One region of the Stenotrophomonas sp. STEN023 genome, then DNA from elsewhere that is predicted to be linked to it. Evidence: riboswitches for the same ligand, from Rfam matches in the RefSeq annotation. Region 1 holds a riboswitch; the other holds the start of a gene.
The links. A riboswitch is a leader RNA that binds a small molecule or an ion and turns the genes downstream of it on or off. The one in region 1 is predicted to bind cobalamin.
Positions count from the first base shown of each region.

Region 1 (10,812 bases):
GTGAAGAACGGGCTGGAGCCAAACCAGGACACACCTTTGATGTCGCTGTAGATCACATCGGCGAAGGCTTCCACCGAATCGTTGATGCGCAGCGTGCCGTTGATGTACGCCTGCCAGCGCTTGGTCGACGGGATCAGCGTGGTGTACGGCGCCTGGTTGAAGGCGCAGGTATCACCGGCCAGGCCATCGATGGGGCCACTGGCGGTGAGCACGGTGCCTTCCGGGCAGTTGCCGGCCGCATCAAGCATCGGCACCGACTTGCCGCCGATCAGGTAACGCGCACCCTTTGCCGACCAGCCATTCCAGCGGCCACCTGCCTTGTCGGTATAGATGCCCGAGCGGGTCAGGTCGCGCTGGTCCTGGTCGAGGCGATCGCGGTTATAACCTTCCAGCGAGAACAGGATGTTGTAGCCATCACTGTCCAGGTCACCGAGCCCACCGATGAACTTGAGGTTCTGCTGATCCAGCCCGCCAGCATCGGAAGTGCCACCACTGACGCCGACCTCGGCGCCTTCAAAATTCTGCCGGGTGATGATGTTGACCACGCCAGCCACCGCGTCGGAGCCATACACCGCCGAGGCGCCGTCCTTCAGTACTTCGATACGCTCAACAGCGACCAGCGGCAGTGCGTTCAAGTCGACGAAGGTGTCCGACAGGCCGCCGGCCGGGAAGCCGTAGTTGGCCAGGCGGCGACCATTGAGCAGCACCAGCGTGTTCTTCTGCGACAGGCCGCGCAGGCCGATGCCGGCCGAACCCGAGGCCCAGCCGCTATTGCTGGTTTCATTGCTGGCGTTGCCGGTATTGGCGGAGATCGAGCGCAGCAGGTCAGCCACGCTGGCCTTGCCGGTCTGCTCCAGTTGCTGGCGCTCGATCACTTGCACCGGGTTGGCGCTTTCAGTATCGGTGCGCTTGATGTTGGAGCCAGTGACACGGACCGCATCGAGGGTCTTGCTGCCGTCGGCAGCGGCTTCAGCCAGGGCGAGGGAGGGTGCAGCGATGGCAGCGGCCACCGCGAAGGCGAGCAAGGAACGAGTAGGCATGGAATCCGGGAGAGGTGAATGACAACGACGCCAGTACCTCATGAACGGCAAATGTCCGGCCAATCACTTTGCTGCATTCGCACATAACGATTTGTTACATCGCTTCATCAGGATGGATATGAAAGATGGACTGACATCGTCCATCCATGCGCGCGGAGGCGGCAGCACCCTACAATTGCGCCCATGGATATTTTCAAGGTTTTCACCCTGGAGGCCGCCCACCGGCTGCCCAACGTCCCGGTCGGCCACAAGTGCTCGCGCCTGCACGGCCACTCGTTCCGCGTGGAATTGCGGGTCAGCGGCGAGCCCGGCCCGGAAACCGGCTGGATCATGGACTTCAGCGAGCTGAAGGCCGCCTTCCAGCCGCTGTACGACCAGCTCGACCACAACTACCTCAACGACATCCCCGGCCTGGAGAACCCCACCAGCGAGCGCCTGGCGATGTGGATCTGGGAAAAGCTGAAGCCGGCACTGCCGCTGCTCAGCGAAGTAGTCGTGCACGAAACCTGCACCTCCGGCTGCAGCTACAAGGGCGACAAAGCCGCCTGACAGAAGCTGTAGTGCCGAGCCATGCTCGGCAGAGGCTCTACCGGGAACGCTCCAGCCGAGCATGGCTCGGCTCTACATGGGCCTCCCGGCCATGCAGCAGCCCTTGTAGGAGCGGCGTAAGCCGCGAAGCCAGAGCTGCAATACCCAGCGAAGAGCCAACCCCTCCCCAGCCCTCCCCTTGCCTGCGGCAAAGGGAGGGAGCAGAGCGTAGTGCCGAGCCATGCTCGGCAGAGGCCATCCCGGGAATGCTCCAGCCGAGCATGGCTCGGCTCTACATGGCCTTCCCGGCCATGCAGCAGCCCTTGTAGGAGCGGCGTAAGCCGCGAAGCTGGCCGTGCATGAAGCCTCAAAGCCAACCCCTCCCCAGCCCTCCCCTTGCCTGCGGGCTGGGCCGGTACGGCCATGTAGAGCCGAGCCATGCTCGGCAGTGGCTCTACCGGCAACGCCCCCGCCTAGCATGGCTCGGCTCTACCGACGGCGCGAGCGCTTAATCATTCAGAATTTAATGTTGCACCGCGCCAAAACCGCGTTATGCTGCAACGCAACAAGACCCGCCGGATTGCACCGATGTCCGCTCAGCCCAACGACTTCAGCAGCTATACCCAGCAGTTCGCTGCTGCGGCCAACCGTGCCAACCGACTGGCGCTGGAAAATGCTGAAAGCGTGTTTGGCGTGCAGCTGCGCACCTTCGAGCGCAATACCACCGCTGCGGCCGGTTTCTTCGGCGAACTGGCCCAGGCCGGTGCGCAGGCGGATCTGCAGGCACTGCTGCCCAAGGGCATGCAGTTGGCGCGCGACAACATGGAACGGCTGGCCAGTGCCAACCAGGAAGTGCTTGGGCTCAGCCTGAAGACCAGCGAAGCCTTGGGCGCATTGGTCCGCCAACCTTTCGCTGGTAAGCCCGAGCGCAAGACGCGCTGATACCCAGACAACAGAATTTGCGCGGTCCCTCCCCCGCGCAATCCCAGACCCGGTAGCTCCCTCCTGCTACCGGGTCTTTTTTTGCCTGCGATCCAGCATTCCATTGCCGATGGCTGCACTTGGCGGCGACGGCTGGCAAAATCGGGAGTCACGCAGCGGCTAGACTCCCAAGATGTTCAACACCGACACCCTCACCGGCAGCAAGCCGGAACAGTACGCCCAGCTGCTGGCCCAGGCCCGCGCTCTGGTCCACGGCGAAGCCGACCGTATTGCCAATGCCGCCAATCTGTCTGCCCTGGTCTACCACGCGCTGCCGCAGCTCAACTGGGTGGGTTTTTACTTCTACGACGGCAAGGAACTGGTCGTCGGCCCGTTCCAGGGCTTGCCGGCCTGCGTGCGCATTCCGCTGTCCAAGGGCGTGTGTGGCGCAGCTGCCAGCAGCCGCCAGACCCAGCGCATCGAGGACGTGGACGCTTTCCCCGGTCATATCGCCTGCGATTCGGCCTCACGCTCGGAGCTGGTCGTACCCTTGGTCCACAACGACACGCTGATCGGCGTATTCGATATCGACAGCCCGGTGATCGCGCGTTTCGATGCGGATGATCAGTTGGGGCTGGAAGCCATCGCCCAGGTATTCATCGAGGCACTGCAATGAGCGCGCCCAAGCTGCGCAACATCGGCCCCAAGAGTGCAGCCTGGCTGCGTCAGGTCGGTTTGCGCAGCGAGCAGGATTTGAGCGCGATCGGCCCGGTCGCAGCGTTCATGAAGGTACGCCGCGCCGGCTTCAAGCCCAGCCTCAACCTGCTGTATTCGCTGGAAGGCGCGTTGGTCGGCTGCCATTGGCAGGAGATACCGGAGGCGCGTCGCCAGCAACTGGTGGCGGAGTATGAAGTCGCCGCTGGTGCGCTGCCCACCACGCGTGCGGGACAGCAGGCCGGGCCGGTGCATGAAACGCATATGCAGGCCGATGCCGACGAAGAAGAGACCACCGAGATCCGCTTCGAAGACTGAAGCCCGCCCTGCTTTTGTGGGAACGGCGTGAGCCGTGAAGCTGACGGAACTGTCCGACGCAGCGTCTGCAAGGCCCCTGCCGAGCATGGCTCGGCACTACAGGTGGTCACCTTGTGGGAGCGGTGTCAGCCGCGAAGCTGACCATTCTTCAGATCGCACAGCAATGATCGCTGGTGGTTGCAGTTAAATGGCTCCGGTTGCAACTGTGGCTTCGCGGCTTACGCCGCTCCTGCAAACCCGCTGGCTAGCGGTGCGAGGATTACCAAGGCGAGCAGCAGCAAGCTCTCAACTACTTCGACGCTTGCACCCAGGCCATCGCCGGAGATGCCACCCAGCTTGCGCTTCCACCACAGCGCAACAAGCGGCACCAGCAGCAGTGCCAGCAACAACGGCCACGCGAACACCACGCTGATAGCAGCCAACAAGGCCGCCCACAACCACATCGCTGACGGTCGCAGCTGCCAGGAAAAACGCTCACCCAAACCATCGCCATGCAGCGACGGAATGCGCTGGCTCCACCACAAGGTGCCCCAGCGTGCCCACGCCGGCACCAGCACGATGCCGAACCACAACGGGCCCACCGCAAGCTCGGTCAGCAGCACGAACTTCAGCAGCAGCTGCATGATCAGCGTCACTACGCCGAACACGCCCATGTGCGGGTCCTTGAGTACTTCCAGGAAGCGCTGCGGATTGCGATGCGCCGCACCGAAGGCATCGGCGACATCGCCCAGGCCATCCAGATGCAGGGCGCCGGTCACCCAAACCCATAGCAACAAGGTCAACGCACCCGCCAGCCACGGACGATCCGACAGGCCATACAGCGGCAGTGCCAGCAGCACGCCGATGATGGCGCCAACCAAGGGGTAATACACCGCCGACCTGCTCAGATCCTCCTGACGGAAGTCGCGCACCTGTGGCGTCGGCAACCGGGTCAGGAACTGGATGGCCAGGATCAGGCGGCGTCCAATCATGGTTGTCGCAACTCCAGCAGTTCACCCCACAACTGGCCGTCTTCGCCACGTTCCACACGCAGGCGTACACGCGTGCCGTAATCGATGCGCATCGCCCATAGCGAGGACAGGCTCATGCCGCAGACCCGCGATACCACCAGTCGCAATACACCGGCATGGCTGACCACCAACACCGGCTGGCCGTCGCAATCGTCTTCGTCCACCAGCCGATGCAGCTGCCCTTCCACACGCGCCTGGAACTGCTGCCAGGATTCACCATTGGGCGGCACCACATCGTGCGGTTCGCTGTAGAAGCCAGCAAGCTGCTCGGCAGGAACGTCATCGAAATGCAGCCCGTCCCAATCGCCGAAGTCGAGTTCGGCCCAGTCCGGGTGGATCTCGCAGAACTGGTTGCTGCCAGCCACCAATGCATGCGCGGTATCCAGCGCGCGCCGACGCGGTGAGGTGATCACCCGGCTCCAGCCAATGCCTGCATGGCAGCGGTGCAAGGCGTCCATCGCGCCATCGATCAAGGGCGGATCGGTGCGTCCGTCCAGATGGCCGGCACGTCCAGTGGAGGCGTGCCGCATGAGATCAAGAATCATCGGCTGCCACCGCGATCGGCGACGGCCGCTTCGGCGAACGTGGCCATGCGGTTGTGCAGGGCGCAGGCCATGCGTACCAGCGGCAAGGCCAGCGCGGCGCCGGAGCCTTCGCCCAGCCGCAGGTCCAACGACAGCAGTGGCTGCGCCTGCAGGTTTTCCAACAGGCGGATATGGCCGCGCTCGGCCGACTGGTGCGAGAACAGCAGCCACGGCCGCAGGCTCGGGTTGATGCGCACCGCGGCCAATGCCGCAGCAGAGACGATGAAGCCATCCACCAGCACCGGAATGCTGCGCTGCGCGGCGGCGATCATCGCCGCGCTCAGCGCCGCGATTTCCAAACCGCCGACCCGGTGCAGTGCCGCGCAACCGGGAGATTCTGCGGTGGTGATCGCCTCGCCATGCAGGCTCAAGGCGCGTGCGATCAGGTTCTTTTTCTGCACCATGCGCACCGCGTCCAGCCCGGTGCCAGCACCGACCAACTCATCCAGCGACATCTCGCCCAGTGCGGCTGCGACGGCGCTGGCAGCGGTGGTGTTGCCGATGCCCATCTCGCCGAGCACCAGCAGGTCCGCGCCGTCGGCGCAGGCGGCTTCCACCGCGCGACGACCAGCATCGAACGCAGCGACCAGATCATCGGCCGACATCGCCGGGCCGGTGCTGAAATCCGCCGTGCCATGCAGGGTCTTGGCGCTGACCACACCGGCAATCGCCGCGGTGGCGCGGCTGCCCACATCCCAGACATGCAGCGGCAAGCCAAGCTCGCGGGCGAGCACCGCAATGGCAGCGCCACCAGCAGCGAAGTTGTGCAGCATCTGCACCGTCACCTCGGCCGGGTAGGCCGACACGCCCTGCGCGGTGACGCCATGGTCGCCAGCAAACACGATCACCGGCACACGCTGCGCCGCTGGCTGATCCACGCCTTGCAGCGCGGCCAGTTCCACCGCCAGCGTCTCCAGGCGACCCAAGGCGCCTTCCGGCTTGGTCAACTGACGCTGGCGGACCAGGGCGCGCTGCCGGTATTCCTGCGAAGGCTGGCCGCAGGCCTGCCCGTACCATGTTTCTGTCACGACACTTCCGATACTGCGTTTGCAGCGCGCATTCTAGCCATTCAGCAACAGCGCTGCGCATTGCGGCCCCGCCAGCCAGCAATCAGCCGCAACAAGCGCACAACCGTAGCCCGCCGGGTAAGCGCAGCGCACCCGGCGAATAAGATTGCGACACCGCTGCAGGCCTGCAGCGTCATGCGCTCCCCGGGTGCGCCGCTTGCCCGGGCTACGTTGAGCCGCGGTTGCAGACACTGTGCTGTGGCAGCCGTTGCCGCCCGTTCCGGCAGCGCTGGCGGCAATGGCTTAGAATGCGCGCACTTTCAGGTGACCGCCCGGCATTGCTGGTCGGTTGAAACGGGAAGCCGGTGCCGCGCACTGCTGGATCTCCAGCATGTCGCCATTCCGGCGCTGCCCCCGCAACGGTAAGCAGGACAAGACCAGGCATACCGCCACTGTGCACAGCACGGGAAGGCGCCTGGACGGAAGCGGCACATGCCGCCTCGCCTGCGAGTCCGGAGACCGGCCCGAAAGCCGACTGGTTGCGATGCGGAGGGCATGGCGGCGGCTGTAGCGCCGTGTGCGCCGCCTCCGTCTTCTCCCTCTTCTGGCAGCCTTCCCCATCCGCCTGCGCGGGAGCGTGCAGGCCCAGGAGCTTCCATGAAACTGTCTTACCACTCTCTTTCGCTCGCCCTTGCCCTCGCACTGCCGGGCGTTGCCGCCGCGCAGAACGCACCGACCGAGCTGGACGACGTCACCGTCACCGCTACCCGCACCCCGGTCTCCATCGAGAACAGCGTGGTGCCGGTGCAGGTCATCGACCGTGCGCAGATCGATCACAGCCAGGCCAACTCGCTGCAGGACCTGCTGCGCGGCCGCGCCGGTCTGGACTTCGCCAACCAGGGCGGCAACGGCAAGATCACCTCGCTGTTCCTGCGTGGCAGCAACTCCAACCAGGTGCTGGTGCTGGTTGACGGCGTGCGCGTGGCCTCGGCCACCAGCGGCATGGCCGCACTGCAGGACCTGCCGGTCGACCAGATCGAGCGCATTGAGATCGTGCGTGGCCCGCGTTCGAGCCTGTACGGCTCCGAGGCCATCGGCGGCGTGATCCAGATCTTCACCCGCAACGCTGGCAAGGGCCTGCAGCAGAACCTGGCGATCACCGCCGGCAGCAACAACCTGCGCCAGGTCAGCGCCGGCTTCAGCAACCGCGGTGAGCGCGGCTGGATCTCGGCCCAGGGCGGCTACCAGGAAACCGACGGCATCAACGCCTGCCGCGGCACCGCCGCTGGTTGGGGCGCTGGTTGGGGCGCTGGCTGCTTCGCCGACGAGCCGGACCGCGATGGCTACCGCAACACCTCCATCAACGTGCGCGGTGGCTACGCCCTGACCGACACGCTGAGCCTGGAAGGCCATGTGCTCAATGCCGACAGCTTCAACGAATACGACGGCAGCATCTTCGGCGGCAACGAAGCCGACAACCGCCAGCAGGTCTTCGGCGCCAAGCTCGCCTGGGCTGCATCGGAGCGCTTCAACCTGAGCGCACAGGTTGGCCGCAACCGCGACGAAGCCGACAACTACTTCGCTGATGCCAGCACCGGCACCCGCAGCTTCGCCAGCGCCTTCGATACCCGCCGCGACACCGCCAGCGTGCAGGGCGACTTCACCATCGCCGAAGGCCAGCAGATCACCGCCGGTGCCGATTGGCAGAACGACAAGGTCACCAGCTCCACCGCCTTCGACGTCGACCAGCGCGACAATCTCGGCGTGTTTGCCGAGTACCAGGGCCAGTTCGGCGCGCACTCGCTGCAGGCCAGCGTGCGCAACGACGACAACGAGCAATTCGGCAACCACACCACCGGCAGCCTCGGTTACGGCTTTGCCTTCGGTAATGGCTTCCGCCTGACCGCCAGCGCCGGTACCGGCTTCAAGGCACCGACCTTCAACGACCTGTACTACCCGGGCTTCAGCAACCCGAACCTGAAGCCGGAAGAATCCAAGAGCCTGAACCTCGGCATCGCGCAGTACGCCGACAACTGGAACTGGACCTTCAACGCCTACGAAACCCGCGTCGACCAGCTGATCGGCTATGACAGCAACTTCGACCTGGTCAACGTTGCCGAAGCCCGCATCCGCGGCGCCGAGCTGACCGGCTACCTGTCGCTGGCCGGTTTCGACATCAACGCCCAGGCCAGCTTCACCGACCCGCGCGACCACACCTCCGGCGCTGCCACCTATGACAACCTGCTGGCCCGCCGCGCGCGCACCAGCGGCCGTCTGGACGTGGACAAGAGCTTCGGCCCGCTGCGCCTGGGCGTGACCGCTGCCGGCAGCGGCCATCGCTTCGACAACGCTGCCAACAGCGTGCGTCTGGCTGGCTACGGCACCGTTGACCTGCGTGTCGAATACGCCATCAACGACGCATGGAGCCTGCAGGCCAAGGCCGCCAACGTGTTCGACCGCGAGTACGAAACCGTTGCCTGGTACAACCAGCCGGGCCGCGAGTACCAGCTGACCCTGCGTTACAACAGCAAGGCCAACTGAGCCAGCGAAGCCGCAGCACCGCTGCGGTTTCCACCAGGCTGAAAACAAACAGGGCCGACGGTCATCCCGTCGGCCCTGTTCTTTTGCACTCAGCGAAGATCGTCAGAGCTTCATGCGCAGACCAATGTTGAAGGTGCGGCCCAGCACGTCATAGACCGCGGCCTGATAGCCGCTCTGGTTGAAGCCGGCACCGCCGGCCTCCGCGCCCGGCACACGCGGCGGCGCGCGATCGAAGGCGTTGTTGAGCCCGCCGAACACGCTGAACTTCGGCGTGAGCTGATAGCTGGCGTAGAAATCGCTGTAGAAGGTATTGCCTGCCCACTCGCGCTCATACGCTGCAGTCGAAGTATTGCTGCCACGCATCTTCGACACATGCCGCAAGGTCCAGTAGACGCTGAGCTTGGGATTGGACCAGCCGGTACGCACCGTGCCCTTCCACTTCGGCGTGCCCCAGAGCGTGAGGTAATCCCATGCATCATCCGGATTCTGCGGATCGGCGACGAACTTGCGTTCCAGCGTACGGCCATAACTCAGATCAACCAGAATGCGGCCAGCATTGGAACCCGCTGCCCCACCCAGGTCGTAGAACCAGTTGGCATTGATGTCGACGCCGCGGGCAATGCTCTGCGACAGGTTCAACTGCTGTACCGCCACTTCGACGATATCGCCAGCCGAATCGCGGGTAACCAGATCACAGAACGCGTTGCTCAAGCTGGCCTGGTCGACGCAGCGGTTGAGGATGGTCTGGTAATCCAGGGTGGAGATCACCCCGCGCAGATCGATCTTGTAGTAATCGGCCGAGACGGTCAGGTTGGAAATGAAGCGCGGCCGCAACACAACACCAAAGGTGGTGGTTTTGGCGGTTTCCGGCTTCAGATTGACGTTGCCCGAGTAGACGATGTCCTTCCACTGCCAGTAGTTGCTGACACTGGTATCGCTGGGGCTGATGGTCGCGCAGTTGCCTGCCGTGTAGCTGGTGGCACTGGTGCGGTTGGCCAGCGCGTAGTCGTTGCAGGGATCGTAGATCCACGCCGACGACACGCTGCCGGCGGTGTACAGCTCACCGATGTTGGGTGCACGGATCGCCTTGCCGTAGGTGCCACGCACGGTGATGTCTTCGATCGGCGCCCATTCCAGTCCGAGCTTCGTCGTCGTGGTGCGGCCGGCGGTGCTGTAGTCCGAGACGCGCCCGGCCAGCTCCAGTGACAGGCGCTCTGCGCCGGTCACACCCGACAGCAGCGGCAGGCTGAGCTCGCTGAAGATCTCCTTGACGCTGAACTCGCCGTTCAAACCGTTCTGGGTGGTGCCAAGGCTGGCGTCATAGGCCGGATTGGTCGGGTCGTACTGGGCGATGGTGCCGATCTCGTTGCGTTCCTTGCGGTACTCCGCACCGACCACGATCTTGGCTTCACCACCGGGCAGGTCGAACAGGCCGCCGGAGGCATAGGCCGATGCAACCTTCTGGGTCAGCGTGGTCGTTGACCAGTCGGTGTCATAGGTCAGCCAGTCGACCATCTCCGAGGTCAAGCGCTTGAACGGATTGATCGCCACGCAGCCGGCCGGACCATCCCAGCAGATCGGGTTGCCAGCGCCATCCACATAGGAATTCAGACCCGACAGCAGCCGGTCGTAGGAGCCTGCGTTGAGTTCGCGGGTGCGTTGGCGGCTGCGTCCGTAGGAGTAATAAGCCTCGTAATTCCAGCTACGGCCAAGGAGCTCGAAATAGCCTTCGGCGCCGACGGTGGCCTGCAACAGCTTGCGATCGGTCTGCTGGCGCATATGCCCCAGCTCTTCATCGAAGTGGCGGCCGAAGGCGATGCCATTGGTGAACGCACCACCGTTGGCGGTGATCATTTCCTGGGTGATGAAGGGGCTGTAATACGGCACCACTTCACTGCCGCCCGAGCCATAGGTGCTGAGCGAGCGCCAGGACGCTTCGGACTGGCTCTGCGAGTAGTTGACCGTACCGACCAGGCGCAGCGCATCGTTGACGTCGAAATCCAACGTCGAGCGCACGGTCTGGCGATCCGAGGGCGTCACCAGGTACCAGGAATCGTAGCGGCCGCCAAACTCACCGCCATCGGTGGTGCCCTGCTGCAGCACGTTGAAACCGGTGCTGAGGTTGGTCAGCCCGCCCGGGCCAAGTTGC
Region 1 is NZ_JBRREF010000006.1:62,742-73,553, forward strand. It holds gene ACVOLV_RS02805 (TonB-dependent receptor plug domain-containing protein) at 1-1,040, opposite strand, end outside; gene queD (6-carboxytetrahydropterin synthase QueD) at 1,224-1,589, shown strand; gene ACVOLV_RS02815 (phasin family protein) at 2,157-2,510, shown strand; gene ACVOLV_RS02820 (GAF domain-containing protein) at 2,683-3,165, shown strand; gene ACVOLV_RS02825 (TfoX/Sxy family protein) at 3,162-3,521, shown strand; gene cobS (adenosylcobinamide-GDP ribazoletransferase) at 3,740-4,492, opposite strand; gene ACVOLV_RS02835 (histidine phosphatase family protein) at 4,489-5,076, opposite strand; gene cobT (nicotinate-nucleotide--dimethylbenzimidazole phosphoribosyltransferase) at 5,073-6,143, opposite strand; cobalamin riboswitch at 6,428-6,664, shown strand; gene btuB (TonB-dependent vitamin B12 receptor) at 6,780-8,663, shown strand; gene ACVOLV_RS02850 (TonB-dependent receptor domain-containing protein) at 8,766-10,812, opposite strand, start outside.

Region 2 (10,812 bases), on a different contig from region 1:
CCGGCCGGTGGTTCGCAACATGGCGCTGGCAGCTGCAGTGACATTGCTGGTCGGCCTGCCGGTAGCGGCAGCGGTTCGGCATACCCCGTTCCCGGTAACGGAGAGCACGGGCGATCTCAGGGCTCCGATCACGCAGCGTGTACGGCAAACCCAGCCCAACTTCCGTGCGCCCAACGCCACCGTCTGCAGCGACACGCCGGTGCTGCGCGAGGTTGCCGATCCCAGCCCCAGGCAGCAACACAACATCGCTGCGGACGGGCTTCGCCTGCGCAGGGGGGCCGGTGACAAGGGGGCTACCAAGATGATGGCACCACCGGCCCCGCCAGCACCTGCTGCACCGCCCGCACCATCCCCCGTGGTTGTCCGCGCCGAGGCCGCCGCCGATGCCAGTTATGCGGCGGCGGAAGCGCCGATGGCCTCGATCACCACCACTGGCAGCGTGCGCCAGCAGCAGGCGCCCGTCACCGCCGGTGTCGTTGATGACAACGCCGACTTCACCGCGTTCCAGCAGTTCCTGCAGCGCCATGAAGAAGCCAACGATCTTGGCCGCGATGTCAGCGTGCGCCAGCGCCTGCAGGTGGTCGATGCGCAGGGCCGCCCGGTGCCGGACGCGGAAGTGGCGGTCACTGCCCGCAACGGCGCGCGCATGTGGGCGCGCACCGATGCTGGCGGAAAGGTGTGGGTACATCCCAATGCCTTCGATGACCGCGATTCGGACAGCTACCAGGTACAGGTGCGGCGTGCCGGCAAGACCGTGACCTCGGCCCTGCAGCGCGGGCAGAAGAATGCCGTGCAGGTGGTGGTGGCCGATGCGCCGCTGCCGTCAAGGGCCAAGCTCGATCTGGTGTTCATGGTCGATGCCACCGGCTCGATGGCCGATGAAATCGACAAGCTGCGTGACACGCTGCAGGGCATCGTCCGCGATATCGCCCAGCTGCCATCCAATCCGGACATCTGCCTGGGGCTGGTGACCTACCGCGACCGCGGCGATGAGTACTTCGTGCGCGGTTGGGACCTGAGCAACAACGTTGCAGGTTTCCAGAAAGTATTGGACGGCGTACGCGCAAATGGTGGCGGTGATTACCCGGAAGCAATGAACGAGGCGTTCGATCACGCCGTGCAGGCGATGAACTGGCGTGGTGCCTCGACTACCCGCCTGCTGGTGTCACTGGCCGATGCGCCGCCGCATATGGATTACCCGCAGCCGCGTTACGAGCAGACCATGCTGGCGGCGCTGGGCAAGGGCATCAAGGTGTTGAGCGTGGCGGCGTCAGGCCAGGACACCACCGGCGAGATCGCGCAGCGGCAGATCGCGCAGTACACCGGCGGGCGTTTCATCTTCCTGACCTACAAGGATGCAAGTGATCCTTCCAGTGGACCGGGCAGCGAGACCGTGCATGAGGTGGAGAACTACTCGGTCGACACCCTGGACAAGCTGGTGGTGAAGCTGGTGCGCGAGGAGCTGGCGCAGTTGCCGAAGGGCTGAGCTGTGCCCCCTCCCTTTGGCGAAGCCAAGGGGAGGGTTTGGGAGGGGTAGGCTTTTGATCTTCAGGCATTGCCAGCTTCGCGGTTTACGCCGCTCCCACAAAGCCAGGTCCTGTAGTGCCGAGCCATGCTCGGCAGAGGCATTACCGGCAAAGCCCAATGCCGAGCATGGCTCGGCACTACGCTCCCTCCCTTTGGCGAAGCCAAGGGGAGGGTTGGGGAGGGGTAGGCTTTTGATCTTCAGGCATTGCCAGCTTCGCGGCTTACGCCGCTCCCACAAAGCCAGGTCCTGTAGTGCCGAGCCATGCTCGGCATTGGGCGGCTCCTGCCGAGCATGGCTCGGCACTACCAAAGGCAGGCCTTCACCTGGCGGGTAACGGAATGCTGTCGTCCTGGCCTTGCTCGCGCGCCGCCATCGTCGCGCTATCGCCGCTTACCCGCATCATCTGCAGTGGTTGGCCATCGAGGCGGAACTCCAATGCCGACTGCAGCCTATCCAAGGCCTGCACCTGCGCGCACAACGAGCGCGCATGCTGTTCCAAGGCAACAGTGCGGCCCTGCAGGCGCTGTTCCAGTTCGGCGTCGAGTTTTTCGCTGCGCTTGTCCAGCTTGTCCTCGCCGCCGGTGAATACCGCCCACAGCACACTGCGGGCGATCGAGCCGCTCAAACTCTCGGCGGCCGCTTCCACCCGCGCTTCGAAGCCTTCGTCGAACAAGTCCTGCTCCCAGCGGCCACGGCCGATGGTGGTGTCGACGAAGCGTTCGGCTTCCTTGCGCAGCTTGCGCACCTTGCGTGAGTTGGCATCGCCGGTCAGCGCTTCGTAGACCGCATCCAGGGTGTCGAAACTGATGCCCACCGATTCCCTGGCGATGCCGGTCACCGCCGGCATCAGCTGGCGCACGCCGTTCTCCAGGGCGCGCAGCCGTTGTGCATCCTCCGCTGAGACCTTCTGCATGCGGTTGTCGATGCTCAGCTGGCCGTCGTGGAACACGATCTCGCGCATCGGCAGCGCATCCCGGCGCAGCCAGATGCCGCCGCCATCGACCAGCACGTTGTAGTCGGTGGACACGCCGCACTGGTCAGCGGACAGCTCCGGTGCCTTGACCGTGCCGGCCTGGGCCGCCAGTGGCAGCAGCAGGGCAAGCGATACCGCGATGGATGACAGGCGCATGGCATGGATCCCTTGCCAGGAAGATGAGGCCAGCTTGGCGGCTCGTATCGCCGCTGGCGCAGGCCGGAAGTCACGTTGGCAATTTCATCAGAAATTTATGTTCCAAGAGCGAGTGGTTTTCCTACAAATAACCCTGCGAAAAGACTTGACTGCGCAGTCGGTTCAGGCCGTTTGCCCTGACTGTTTGCCGGCCGGCAAGGGCCAGCCCTTGTGCCGCAAGGCTTGGCAAATTTTTACTAGATTTGGTGTTGACCCTGTCATGTACCCCCACTATCTTGTGATCCGTCGGTTCCAGCAGGGGTTTCCCTGTTGGATTGAAAGGGAAGTCGGTGAAGCCTGTATGGCCATTCCGGCACTGCCCCGCAGCGGTAATTGGGAACGACCCCGCCAACAGCACTGAGGCACAGGCCTTGGGAAGCGGCGGAGTAGGAAGAAGGCCCCCGCCTTCGCGCCCATGAGTCCGAAGACCTGCCGACAGCCACGCGATGCACACCGCGTGGTGCCGGCTTGCGGTGTCTTCGAGGGGAAGACGGCTGGTGACGTGGTGCTGTGGCTGTCGCCGACCCTTGGTCGTGCGCTGTCGCGGCTGCTGCGACGCCGTCCTTCCATGCTCGCTGCTCCGTACCGGCTCTGCTTCCTGCTCGGGCAGGGGCTGCGTGCATAACGCTCAAGGACTCCATCGTCGTGACTACCACTCTTACTGACGTCGCTCCGGCTGAAGCCGGTTTTGAACTGACCCCGCCGCCGACCGCCACCGCCATGAGCGTGACCAAGCGCAATGGCAGCACCGAGCCGGTAGACCTCAACAAGATTGTCCGTGCCATCCAGCGTTGCTGCGAAGGCCTGCACGCGGTGGACCCGATGCGGGTTGCCACGCGCACCATCTCCGGCCTGTACAACGGCGCCAGCACCCAGGAACTGGACGAGCTGTCGATCCGTACCGCCGCCCTGCTGATCGGCGAAGAGCCCGAGTACGGCCGCCTGGCCGCACGCCTGCTGGCCAACTTCATCGGCAAGGAAGTCTCCGGCCAGGAAATCCATGCGTTCTCGCAATCGGTCGGCCGTGGCCACGAAGTCGGCCTGATCAACGACCGCCTGCTCAACTTCGTGCAGGTCAATGCACGCAAGCTCAACGACGCGATCGATCCGGGCTACGACCTGAACTTCGATTACTTCGGCCTGCGCACCATGTATGACCGCTACCTGCTGCGGCATCCGCATTCGCGCAAGGTCATCGAGACCCCGCAGCAGTTCTTCCTGCGCATCGCCAGCGCGCTGAGCGAGGACGTGCCCGAAGCACTGGCGCTGTACCAGCGCCTGGGCAGCCTGGACTACCTGCCGTCCAGCCCGACCCTGTTCAACGCCGGCACCAGCCACGAGCAGCTGTCCTCGTGCTTCCTGCTGGATTCGCCGCAGGATTCGCTGGAATCCATCTACGACCGCTATGCCGATATCGCCCAGCTGTCCAAGTTCAGCGGCGGCATCGGCGTCAGCTATACCCGCGTGCGTTCGCGTGGCTCGCTGATCAAGTCCACCAATGGTCACTCCAACGGCATCGTGCCGTGGCTGAAGACGCTGGATTCCTCGGTGGCTGCGGTCAACCAGGGCGGCAAGCGCAAGGGCGCGGCCTGCGTGTATCTGGAAACCTGGCATGCCGACATCGAGGACTTCCTCGAATTGCGCGACAACGCCGGTGATGATTCGCGCCGTACCCACAACCTCAACCTGGCCAACTGGGTGCCGGACCTGTTCATGCAGCGCGTCGAGGCCGACCAGGAATGGTCGCTGTTCGATCCGCGCGTGGTGCCGGAGCTGACCGATCTGTTCGGCCCGGCCTTCGAGCAGGCCTATGTGCAGGCGGAAACCCAGGGCAAGGCCCGCAAGACCGTGTCCGCACGCAAGCTGTACTCACGGATGATGCGCACCCTGGCCGAGACCGGCAACGGCTGGATGACGTTCAAGGACAAGTGCAACCTGGCCAGCAACCAGACCCTGCGTGCTGGCAACGTGATCCACCTGTCCAACCTGTGCACCGAGATCCTGGAGATCACCTCCAACGACGAGACCGCGGTCTGCAACCTGGGCTCGATCAACCTCGGCAACCACCTCGATGCACATGGCGATTTCGATTTCGAGAAGCTGGCCGAGACCGTGCGCCTGGCCGTGCGTCAGCTCGACCGCGTCATCGACCTGAACTTCTACCCGATCGAAACCGCACGCCGCGGCAACCTGCGCTGGCGCCCGGTCGGCCTGGGCTGCATGGGCCTGCAGGACGTGTTCTTCCGCAAGCGCATGGCCTTCGACTCCGCCGAAGCACGCGCGCTGTCGACCAAGATCGCCGAGGCCATCTATTTCCACGCGCTGGAAGTGTCCTGCGAGCTGGCCCAGGAACGCGGCAAGCACCCCTCGTTCAACGACACCCGCGCTGCCCACGGCGAGCTGCAGTTCGATGCCTGGAACGTGGTGCCGGACGACGTCGAGCGTTGGGACGCACTGCGTGAGCGCATCAAGCAGCACGGCCTGCGCAACTCGCTGATCATCGCCATCGCGCCGACCGCGACCATCGCCTCGATCGCCGGTTGCTACGAGTGCGTCGAGCCGCAGGTGTCCAACCTGTTCAAGCGCGAGACCCTGTCCGGCGACTTCCTGCAGATCAACCGCCATCTGGTGGCCGAGCTGAAGCAACTGGGCCTGTGGACGCCGGAAGTACGCGATGCGATCAAGCTGGCCGACGGTTCCATCCAGAGCCTGCCGCAGATCCCGGAAACCCTGCGCCACATCTACCGCACTGCATGGGAACTGCCGATGCGTTCGCTGATCGACATGGCCGCCGCACGCGGTGCCTATATCGACCAGTCGGCCTCGCTCAACCTGTTCATGGAAAGCCCGAACATCGGCGCGATGTCGTCCATGTACATGTACGCCTGGAAGCAGGGCATCAAGACCACGTATTACCTGCGCTCGCGTCCGGCCACCAAGATCGCCAAGACCACGGTCAGCAGCTACACCCCGGTCGAAGCCGTGGCCTGCTCGCTGGAAAACCCGGAAGCCTGCGAAGCCTGCCAGTAATCGCTTAAGCCCCTCTCCCGCCAGCGGGAGAGGGGTTGGGGTGAGGGCGCTTTGAAAGCAAGCAGACCCAGCCCTTCAGGAACCAACCCTCATCCGGCGCTGCGCGCCACCTTCTCCCGCAGGGAGAAGGGAATGGAGACCCCCATGTCCAATGAATCCCGTCAAATGCTGCTCGACCCCGGTTTCGAGCTGACCCTGCGTCCGATGCGTTATCCGGACTTCTATGAGATGTACCGCAACGCGATCAAGAACACCTGGACGGTGGAGGAGATCAATTTCCAGATCGACATCACCGACCTGCACCAGAAGATGTCGCCGGCCGACCAGCATCTGATCCACCGCCTGGTTGCGTTCTTCGCCACCGGCGACTCGATCGTGTCGAACAACCTGGTGCTGAACCTGTACCAGCATCTCAACGCGCCGGAAGCGCGCATGTACCTGTCGCGCCAGCTGTACGAAGAAGCGCTGCACGTGCAGTTCTACCTGACCCTGCTGGACAACTACCTGCCGGATCCGGAAGAGCGCTTCAAGGCCTTCGCCGCAGTTGAGAACATCGACTCGATCAAGAAGAAGGCAGCGTTCTGCTTCAAGTGGATCGATGCGCTGCAGGAAACCAAGCGCCTGGAAACCCGCGACGACCGTCGCCAGTTCCTGCTCAACCAGATCTGCTTTGCCGCCTGCATCGAAGGCCTGTTCTTCTTTGCCGCCTTTGCCTACGTCTACTACTTCCGTTCGCGTGGCCTGCTGCCGGGCCTGGCCTCGGGCACCAACTGGGTGTTCCGTGACGAAAGCTGCCACATGGAGTTCGCGTTCGAGTGCGTGCGCAAGATCCGCGCCGAAGAGCCCGACCTGTTCGACGCGAAGATGGAGCAGGAGGTCTACCAGATGCTGGAAGAGGCCATCGAGTGCGAAGTGCAGTTCGCCGAGGACGTGCTGTCCGGTGGCGTGGCTGGCATCTCCACCCGCGACATGCGCGAGTACCTGCAGCATTGCGCCGACAACCATTTCCTGAAGCTGGGCATGGCCAAGAAGTACAACGTGCGCAACCCGCTGCCGTTCATGGAACTGCAGGACGTGCAGGAGCTGACCAACTTCTTCGAGCGCCGCGCCTCTGCCTACCAGGTCGGCGTGCAGGGTGAAGTCGCGTTTGATATGGCGTTCTGATGTGCGCCCTCCCTTTCACCGCAGGTGAAGGGGAGGACGCTTGTCTCCCTCCCTTGCGCGAAGCGCAGGGGAGGGTTGGGGAGGGGTGCTTTGGGCTCTACACGTAGCGCTCGATTGCAGCTTTTTGCGGAAACCATCTGCAACAGCAACAGCAACAGCAAAGGCACCCCTCCCCAGCCCTCCCCTCGGCTGCGCCGAAGGGAGGGGGCAGGGCACTCACCGGCTGCACAGCTTTGCGGGCGTATCATCAGCGCCAACTTACAGGTGATGCCTCCATGACCCCCATCGTCGAAACCAATCCGCCGGTCGAAGTCCGCATGGCGGAAATCGTGTTCCCCAACCACACCAACCATATGGGCACGCTGTTCGGTGGCCAGGCACTGGCGTGGATGGACAAGGCGGCCTTTCTCGCCGCTGCCCGTTATTCGCGTTGCACCGTGGTCACCGCACGCTCGGACCAGGTCGATTTCAAGCTGCCGATCCGCATCGGGCAGATGGTGGAAACCATCGGCCGGGTGGTCAAGGTTGGCCGCAGCTCGATGCATGTTGAAGTCGAACTGATTGCCGAAGACCTGCACAACGGCGAGCGCGCGCTCTGTACCAAGGGCACGTTCGTGATGATCGCGCTCGATGGTGAAGGTCACCCGACCACCGTGCCGGCGCTGCCGACGCAGGTCTGAGCCGCACGGCGATGACCACTTCATCGGCACAGACCGGGCGCTTGTCGCCGGCGGTGATCACCGAACTGCCACAGTTCATTGCCGGCCATCGGCGCCTGTTCGTGCTCACTGGTGCCGGTTGCAGCACCGACTCCGGCATCCCCGACTATCGCGACAGCGACGGCCAATGGAAGCGCACGCCGCCGGTGACCTACCAGGCCTTCATGGGCGAGGAAGCAACTCGCAGGCGCTATTGGGCGCGCAGCCTGCTGGGCTGGCCGCGCTTCGGCCAGGCGCTGCCCAATGGCACGCACCGTGCGTTGGCGGCGTTGGAAGCCGATGGCCGCATCGAGCTGCTGTTGACCCAGAACGTGGACTGCCTGCATCAGGCAGCGGGCAGCCAGACCGTGATCGATCTGCACGGTCGCCTGGACCAGGTGCGCTGCATGGGCTGCGAAGCACGCAGCGCGCGCGAACACCTGCAACAGCGCCTGCTGGATGCCAATCCCGGCTGGGACATGCTGGAAGCGGGCATCGCGCCCGATGGTGACGCCGATCTGGAAACCGACTTCTCCGCTTTCAGCGTGCCTGCCTGCGACGCATGCGGCGGCGTGTTGAAGCCGGACGTGGTGTTCTTCGGCGAGAATGTGCCGCGCGAACGCGTCGCGGCAGTGCATGAACACCTGCAGCGTTCCGATGCGGTGCTGGTACTGGGTTCGTCGCTGATGGTGTATTCGGGTTTCCGCTTCGTCGATGCCGCCGCCAAGGCCGGTTTGCCGATAGCCGCTGTCAATCTTGGCCGCACCCGTGCCGATCACCTGCTGTCGTTGAAGGTGGAAATGCCCTGCGCGCAGGCACTTGCCTTCCTGTTGGACGGCATCAAGACGCAGTGATCCATCACCCCGGTTGAATCGGCGACCGCAGCGGCGTGCAATGAGCGCCCCCACTGTTGATGGACGTCCCCCACGTGAGCCAGCTTTTCTCACCGTTGTCGCTAGGCCCGCTTTCCCTTTCCAACCGCATCGTCATCGCGCCGATGTGCCAGTACTCGGCGCAGGATGGGCAGGCCACCGATTGGCACACGATCCACCTGGGCCAGCTGGCCCAGTCCGGTGCCGGCCTGTTGATCATCGAAGCCACTGCGGTCGAGCCGCGTGCACGCATCAGCTGGGCTGACCTGGGCCTGTGGGATGACGTCACCGAAGCGGCACTGGCCAAGGTGCTGGCGTCGGTGCGGCGCTGGTCGAGCATGCCGATCGGTGTGCAGCTCGCCCACGCCGGGCGCAAGGCGTCGACTGCGCGCCCGTGGGACGGTGGTGGTGCGATCGCACCGGATCAGGCGCATGGCTGGCAGGTGTTGGCACCGTCGGCGCTGCCGTTCAAGGCCGGTGATCCCACGCCTGAAGCATTGGATGACGCCGGCATCGAGGCGGTAGTTGAAGACTTTGCTGCTGCCGCCAAGCGCGCAGTGCGGCTTGGTCTGGAGCTGATCGAGCTGCATGCCGCGCATGGTTATCTGCTGCACCAGTTCCTGTCGCCGTTGAGCAACCAGCGCGACGATGCCTACGGCGGCTCGCTGGAAAACCGCATGCGCCTGTTGCTGCGGGTATTCGATGCAGTGCGTGCGGTGGTGCCGAGCAGCGTTGCACTGGGCGTGCGCATCTCTGCTACCGATTGGGTAGAAGGCGGCTGGGATGTCGCCCAGAGCATCGTGCTGGCCAAGGCGCTGGAGGCACGCGGCAACGACTTCCTGCATGTGTCCAGCGGCGGGCTGGATCCGCGCCAGCAGATTCCGGTCGAGCCCGGCTACCAGGTGCCGCAGGCCGCTGCGATCAAGGCCGAGATCGGCACGCCGGTGATCGCGGTGGGCTTGATCACCGAGCCGGCGCATGCAGAGGAAATCCTTGTCGACGGCAAGGCCGATGCGATCGGCATCGCCCGCGGCATCCTCTACGACCCGCGTTGGCCCTGGCATGCGGCTGCGGCCCTGGGCGCACAGTTGACGGTGTCGCCGCAGTACCTGCGTTGCGAACCGCATCAGGCGCGCGGGCTGTTCAAGCTCGCCAGGCAAGACTGAGTCCGAGCGCACCAGCGGCATGCTGCCGCTGGTGTTCAGGCGTGGTCGATGTCGATGCGCCAGGCCGGCGGCAGGGCATCGAGGATGTGCTGCAGCAACGAGCGCACTTTCGGGGTCAGGTCGCGGCGGTCGCTGACGCACAGGAACAGGCGCATCGGTTCTGCTGAGGCCTGCGCATCGCTGCTGGCCTCATCCTGGAACAGGGCCTGCAGTTCGCCGCGTGCCAGATACGGGGCGGCGACGAAGCTCGCCAGCCGGGTGATGCCGCCGCCGCGTGCGGCCATCGCCGCCAATGCATCGATATCGTCGCTGACCAGCGCTGGTCGTACCTCAGCATCAAAGCGCAGGCCGTCGCGGACGAAACCCCAGCGCAGGTAGCGTCCATCCAGCGGATAGCGGAACAGCAGGCAGCGGTGCTCGCGCAGCTCATCGGGTGTGCGCGGCGTGCCGGCGATGGCCAGATAGGCCGGTGCGGCGCAGAACACGAACGGCACCTGCGCGATGGGCCGTGCCACCAGGCCTTCTTCCAGCTGCGGCTCGATGCGGATGCTGACATCCACGTCTTCATGGGCGTGGTCGACGCTGCGGTCGGCCAGCAGCAGCTCCATTTCCAAACGTGGGTAGCGTTGCTGCAGTGCCGGCAACAGCGGTGCCAGCACATGCCGGCCGAAGGCGACGCTGCTGGCGATGCGCAGCCGCCCGGCGGGCTGTGCGTCGGGGTCGGTGACCGCTGCCTGGGCACGCTGCAGGTCGCGTTCGATATGCCTTACCTGGGCAAGATAGACGGCGCCGCGCTCGGTCAGGGCCAGCTGACGGGTGGTGCGGTTGAACAGGCGCACGCCCAGATGGGCTTCCAGCCGGGCGATGTTCTGGCCCACCGCTGCAGCGCTTATGCCCAGGGTGCGCGCGGCAGCGGCCAGGCTGCCGGCATCGGCGGTGCGGATGAAACTGCGGATGGAATGGAGAATGTTCATGCCGGTTGGCATTTTCCGGGAGGATTGCAAAGAAAATCTTTATAAAGCGCCAAGCCCGTACGATCTAGCCGTCTTCAGGGGCGCTGACTATCGTGCCCGGCCCGCAGCCTCTGATTGCTGCCTGCCTGGATCCCGCTGGATGCCCGACCCCCGTCCCATCGCCCTTGCCCGCTGGAAGTTGCACCCGCGCGCCACCCCGATTGTCTTTGCCT
Region 2 is NZ_JBRREF010000038.1:32,098-42,909, reverse strand. It holds gene ACVOLV_RS12325 (VWA domain-containing protein) at 1-1,486, shown strand, start outside; gene ACVOLV_RS12320 (DUF2884 family protein) at 1,848-2,657, opposite strand; cobalamin riboswitch at 2,927-3,146, shown strand; gene ACVOLV_RS12315 (hypothetical protein) at 3,112-3,321, shown strand; gene ACVOLV_RS12310 (ribonucleoside-diphosphate reductase subunit alpha) at 3,417-5,726, shown strand; gene ACVOLV_RS12305 (ribonucleotide-diphosphate reductase subunit beta) at 5,871-6,890, shown strand; gene ACVOLV_RS12300 (acyl-CoA thioesterase) at 7,166-7,570, shown strand; gene ACVOLV_RS12295 (NAD-dependent protein deacetylase) at 7,582-8,442, shown strand; gene ACVOLV_RS12290 (NADH:flavin oxidoreductase/NADH oxidase) at 8,517-9,626, shown strand; gene ACVOLV_RS12285 (LysR family transcriptional regulator) at 9,662-10,600, opposite strand; gene ACVOLV_RS12280 (DUF2798 domain-containing protein) at 10,740-10,812, shown strand, end outside.
Region 2: it holds a riboswitch for cobalamin, as region 1 does, so the genes downstream of both, ACVOLV_RS12315 (hypothetical protein) here and btuB (TonB-dependent vitamin B12 receptor) in region 1, are expected to answer to the same signal.